One region of the Mesorhizobium sp. C277A genome, then DNA from elsewhere that is predicted to be linked to it. Evidence: predicted binding sites of a transcription regulator. Region 1 holds the regulator's gene; the other holds the start of a gene.
The links. The regulator PhoB, encoded in region 1, activates phosphate uptake and scavenging genes when phosphate is short. The targets are predictions, from matches to a motif close to TGTCATNNANCTGTCAT.
Positions count from the first base shown of each region.

Region 2: a site for PhoB is predicted at 1,402-1,418, ahead of NKK52_RS09115 (PhoX family protein). Genes of this name have one in related genera too.

Region 1 covers NZ_JAMYVW010000002.1:4,460,395-4,463,490, reverse strand. The annotation lists gene pstB (phosphate ABC transporter ATP-binding protein PstB) at 1-600, shown strand, start outside; gene phoU (phosphate signaling complex protein PhoU) at 642-1,346, shown strand; gene phoB (phosphate regulon transcriptional regulator PhoB) at 1,363-2,052, shown strand; gene NKK52_RS21940 (ROK family protein) at 2,083-3,096, opposite strand, start outside.
Region 2 covers NZ_JAMYVW010000002.1:1,825,181-1,828,276, reverse strand. The annotation lists gene urtA (urea ABC transporter substrate-binding protein) at 1-647, opposite strand, end outside; gene NKK52_RS09120 (hypothetical protein) at 961-1,356, shown strand; gene NKK52_RS09115 (PhoX family protein) at 1,474-3,096, shown strand, end outside.

The DNA.
Region 1 (3,096 bases):
AACGACACCATCGATTTGGCGCGGGTGACCGGCAAGATCACGCTCGATGAAGACGACATCTACGACAAGAACATCGATGTCGTCGAACTGCGCGCCCGCGTCGGCATGGTGTTCCAGAAACCCAACCCGTTCCCGAAGTCGATCTACGAGAACGTCGCCTACGGCCCGCGCATCCATGGGCTGGCCAAGCGCAAGTCCGACATGGACCAGATCGTCGAGCAGAGCCTGAAGAAGGCGGCGATCTGGAACGAAGTCAAGGACCGCCTGCAGGAGCCCGGCACCGGCCTGTCCGGCGGCCAGCAGCAGCGCCTGTGCATCGCGCGCGCCATCGCCGTGTCGCCGGAGGTGATCCTGATGGACGAGCCCTGCTCGGCGCTCGATCCGATCGCCACCGCCCGTGTCGAGGAGCTGATCGACGAACTGCGCCAGAACTACACGATCGTCATCGTCACCCACTCGATGCAGCAGGCGGCGCGCGTGTCGCAGCGCACGGCGATGTTCCATCTCGGCTATCTCGTCGAGGAGGGCGCCACCGACAAGATGTTCACCAACCCCGACGACAAGCGCACCCAGGACTACATTACCGGCCGCTTCGGCTGAGCCGTCCGGCGGGTGAATTTTCAGGCACGAGGACCAAGATCATGGGTGAACATACCGTCGCCTCCTTCGATGAAGAGCTCGGGCAGATCAGCAAGCTGATCCGCGACATGGGCGATCTGGCAGGCTCGATGGTCAGCGGCTCGACCAGGGCGCTGCTCAATTCGGACAATGCGCTGGCACAGCGTGTCGTTTCCGACGACGCCATCATGGATGCGCGCCAGCGCGAACTGGACGACCGCGCCATCACGCTGATCGCCAAGCGCCAGCCGATGGCCAACGATCTGCGCGCCGTGGTCGGCTCGATCCGCATGGCCGGCGACCTCGAGCGCATCGGCGATCTCGCCAAGAACATCGCCAAACGCGTCGGCACCGTGGGCTTGAGCGTCACGCCGCGCGACCTCTCGCACTCCATCGATGCCATGGCGCAGCTGGTGCTGATCCAGGTGCAAGGCGTCGTCGAGGAATATGCCGCCACCGATGCGGCAGCTCTTGCAAAACTTAGGAATGACGACGAGCGCATCGACGTCAAATACACGTCCGTGTTTCGTGAGCTCTTGACCTACATGATGGAAGACCCTCGCAACATCACCGCCTGCACGCATCTCTTGTTCTGCGCCAAGAATCTTGAGCGCATCGGCGATCATGTCACCAACATCGCCGAAAATGCGTATTATGTGCTGACCGGCCAGCAATTGCCCGCCAATCGTCCGAAGCAGGACGAGACGGCGATGGCCACGCCGGCCTGATGAGGGTGAACTGCCTATGATCGCGCCACGCATCATGGTCGTGGAGGACGAGGAGCCGCTAGGCGTGCTCCTCCGCTACAACCTCGAATCCGAAGGCTATCACGTCGAGGTGGTGACACGCGGCGACGAGGCCGAGATCCGCCTGCAGGAAAACGTGCCCGATCTCCTGGTGCTCGACTGGATGGTGCCCGCTGTTTCCGGCATCGAGCTCTGCCGGCGGCTTAGAGTGCGGCCCGAAACCGAGCGGCTGCCGATCATCATGCTGACCGCGCGCGGTGAGGAAAGCGATCGCGTGCGCGGCCTGTCCACCGGTGCCGACGACTATCTGGTCAAGCCATTCTCGACGCCGGAGTTCATGGCGCGCGTGAAGGCGCTGCTGCGCCGGGCCAAGCCGGAAGTGCTGTCCAGCGTGCTCAAGGTCGGCGACATCGTGCTCGACCGCGAGTCGCACCGTGTCTACCGCAAGAAGAGCGAGATCAGGCTCGGACCGACCGAGTTCCGGCTGCTCGAATTCATGATGCGCCATCCCGGCCGCGTGTTCTCGCGCAGCCAGCTGCTCGACAATGTCTGGGGCGAGACGATCTACATCGACGAGCGAACCGTCGACGTCCATGTCGGGCGCTTACGCAAAGCGGTCAACAACGGCCGCATGCCGGATGTCATCCGTACCATTCGCGGCGCCGGCTACGCGATCAGGGAAGACTAGGATGCTGCGCGTCGCGCCGTTGCCGGCCATTCAGGCGACATGCTTGCCGGATTTGGCCTGAATGCCCGGCGCGAAAATCTCCTGATCGACGAAGCCGAGCGCGCGCATGGCACAGCCTTCGCGGATCAGCGGCAGCTCGTTGGGCTCGGTGTCGAAGGAGATCGATTTCGAATGCTGGCCGCCGGCGGTCTGGGCGATCGCTTCGCGCAATGCCGGCTCGATCAGGTCGAAGGCGGCGGCGCTGACGCCAACCATGGCGACAGGCGCCGGGTCGATCAGCGCAAACAGGCTGCCGAGGCCGAAGCCGAGCGCCTCACCGGCCTTGCGATAGGCTTCGCGCTCCGGGCCATCGGTTTCGCGGGCGCGCGCGGCGAGTGCGCGCATATCAGCGTCGCCGATATCGACCGGCTCGGCATCTTCGCTCATCATTTTGGCGCTGCGCCAGATGGCGTAGTTTCCGGCATAGGCCTCGACGCAGCCGCGCCGCCCGCAGCGGCAGAGCGCGCCGCCCGGACGGTGGATCATGTGGCCGAACTCGCCGCCCGAGGAATGGGTGCCGGTGAACAGTTCGCCTTTCAGCACCAGCCCCATGCCGATGCCGTGCGACAAGAGGATCGCGATGAAATTGTCGCGGTAGCGCTCGGGCTGGCGCCATTGCAGGGCCACCGCCATCATATTGCAGTCGTTCTCCATGGTGGCAGGAATGCCGAATTCCGCTTCCAACATGTCGGCGAAGGCAATGTCGGTCAGTGGCGTGATTGGCGACCACAGCATGGCCCGCGCCTGCGAATCGGTGATGCCCTGGATGCCCATGGCAATGCGGGCGATGCTCTGGACATCGAGGTCCGGGTCCGCGAGACGCCGCCCGACGATTGCTACGCATTCGCCGATCAGCTCGTCGCGCGGCATGGTCAGCGTGTCGAGCCGGCGCTGTTCTTCCGCGACCACCTGGCCGGCATAGTCGATGACGGTGACGGAGAGGAAGTTCAGCGACAGCACCACGGTCATGACCGCCGCCGCTTCCGGGTTGAGGCCAAGGCCGAC
Region 2 (3,096 bases), 2.6 Mb from region 1:
TGCCAGTCGGAGAAGCCGAACGGCGTGTAGTTGACCATGATGTCTTCGGCGGCGACGCCCTTGGCCTTCAGATAGGCCTCGAGGATTTTGTTGGTGGTTCGGGGATAGACGTAGTCGGTGCCTTCCAGCACCCAGCGCTTCACCGAGCCACCGTCCTCGCTCATGAGATAATCGACGGCAGGAATCGCCTGCTGGTTCGGGGCGGCGCCGGTGTAGAACACGTTGCGCTCGCTTTCCTCGCCCTCATACTGGACGGGGTAGAACAGGATGTTGTCGAGTTCCGAGAACACCGGCAACACCGATTTGCGCGACACCGAGGTCCAGCAGCCGAACACGGCGGCGACCTTGTCCTTCGAGATCAGCTCGCGCGCCTTTTCGGCAAAGAGCGGCCAGTTGGAGGCCGGATCGACAACGACCGCCTCGAGCTTCTTGCCGAGCAGACCGCCCTTGGCATTCTGCTCTTCGATGAGCATCAGCATGGCGTCTTTCAGCGTCGTCTCCGAAATCGCCATGGTCCCCGATAGCGAATGCAGAATGCCGACCTTGATCGTGTCTTCGGCGGCCTTGGCCGGAGACGACATCGACAGGCCGGCGGCGATCACGCCCGCCGAAAACATTTTTGTTATTGTGGAGAAATTACCCCTCATACCGAAGACTCCCAAGCTGTTTGATTGCACCGCGACAATGCAAAGCAACTGCCGTGCCAAACGCGAAGGCGCCGCTCACAAAGATGGAATAGCCGAGCGTTATCAGCCGGTTGGTATATTAGCCTGGAGAAACAAAAAGGCAGCCGGTAAAAATTGATTGAGGCAAATTTGCGCAGCGCACACCACTTTTGCCTAATTTTCGCCCAATTGAGACAAATGCCTAGTTTTTGATCTCCGGCCGTGGGTTCCGGGCGAACAATGTTGCGGCACCGCGCAAAAATAGGGCAAGCTCGCCCTTCAAAAGAGAGACGTCATGACATCTCGCATCTCACGCATTTCCTGCATCCTGCTGCTGATGGCAACGAGCGGCGCCGCGCGCGCCGATTTCAGCGAGGGCAAACTTCCTGACGGCACCTATCATTGCGAGGTCTATTTGCTCGGCGCCTTCCTCAACCTCGGCGACATCACTATCAAGGGCAATGTCTATACCGGCCCGGTGACGTTCGGAACGGCGCTGCAAGGCTACAACTATCAGATGAACGCCAATGGCGAGATCACCTGGCTCGGGCCGCTGGGCGGCTATACCACCGGTGGCAACTCCGTCTCCATGACACAGGCAACACTGGACGGCGAGACCGCCCCGTCATTCGACATCATTCTGAAGCAGCCCGACGGCGCCTTCACCGCCTCGACCTGCACCAAGGGCTGAGCGATGCGTAGTGCCGCGCCCCGTTGCGGCAAAACCTTCCTCTTATGTCATGTGAATGTTGCCTAAGCAGACTAGGGCAACGGTGCGCCGTAACATCCACCCTGAGAGGCAGACACCATGGCCAATACACCGTCTTCATCCTCCCCCGTCATCCGCGAAATCATTGCCGAGCGCGTCTCGCGCCGGTCTCTTTTGAAAGGCAGCCTCGCCTCCGGCGCGCTGATTGCCGGCGGCAGCTTTGTCGGCTCCTTGTTTGCCGGCGAAACGCATGCCGCCGCAGCGCAGTCGACGCTCGGCTTTCCCGAGCTGAAGCGGGTCTACGACAAGACCCATGCCGCCGCCGAAGGCTATGAGACGACCATCGTCGCGCGCTGGGGCGACCCGCTTGCAGCCGGCCTCGCCGAATTCGACGGCAACAAGGTCGCGGCGGAGGAACAGGAAAAGCGCTTCGGCTACAATTGCGACTACATCGCCTTCATGCCGCTGCCCAAGGGCACGGTGAATTCCGATCATGGCCTGCTCTGCGTCAACAACGAATACATCTCGCCCAATGTGATGTTTCCGGGGATGACCGAGGGCGATGCCGGCAAGACGATGACCAGGGAACAGGTCAATCTCGGCATGGCCGCGATGGGCCATTCGATCCTCGAGGTGCAGGTGAAGGACGGCAAGTGGGAAACCGTGGCGGACAGCCCGCTCAACCGCCGCATCACCGCCAACACCGAAATGACCGTTTCCGGACCGGTTGCCGGCCATGCGCTGATGAAAACTTCGGCCGACCCGACTGGCACGAAAGTGCTCGGCACCAGCTATAATTGCAGCGGCGGTTTCACCCCCTGGGGTACGGTGCTGACCTGCGAGGAAGGCGTGTCCGACATTTTCGGCGGCGACCCGAAAAAGGCGCCGACTGCCGACCTGCTCGACCGTTACGGCTTCGACGGCTCCGACATCTATGGCCGCGGCCGCTTCCATGACCGCTTCAACCTCGACAAGGAACCGAACGAGGCCAACCGCTTCGACTGGGTGGTCGAGATCGACCCTTACGATCCTCAGTCCAGGCCGGTGAAGCGCACGGCACTTGGCCGCATGTCGCATGAGGCCTCGACCGTGGTCCTCAACAAGGACGGCCGCGTTGTCGTCTATATGGGTGACGACGACTATTTCGAATATATGTACCGCTTCGTCTCGGCCAAGGCCTATGACAAGGCCAACCCGGCCTCCGGCGCCGATCTGCTCGACGATGGCGTGCTGTCGGTCGCCCGCTTCGATGCCGATGGCTCGATGACGTGGCTGCCGTTGGTGCACGGCCAGGGCAAGCTTACCGTCGAGAACGGTTTTGCCGACCAGGCCGAGGTGCTGTTGAAGACGCGGTTTGCGGCAGATGCGCTCGGCGCCACGCCGATGGACCGGCCCGAGGACATCGAGACCAATCCGGTGACCGGCCGCGTCTATGCGGTGATGACCAAGAACAAGAAGCGCGACCAGTCAAAGGTCAATCCGGCCAACACGCGGCCGGAAAATCTCTGGGGCCATATTGTCGAACTGATCCCGCCCGGCGGCCGCGGCGCGGATGCCGACCACACGGCGGAAAAGTATGCCTGGGACCTGTTCGTGCTCTGCGGCAACCCGAAAGATGCCAAGGTCGGCGCCACTTTTCATCCGGACACGTCGGACAATGGCTGGTTCGTCTGCCCCGACAACATCACCTTCGACCCGGCGGGGCGGCTGTGGGTGGCGACG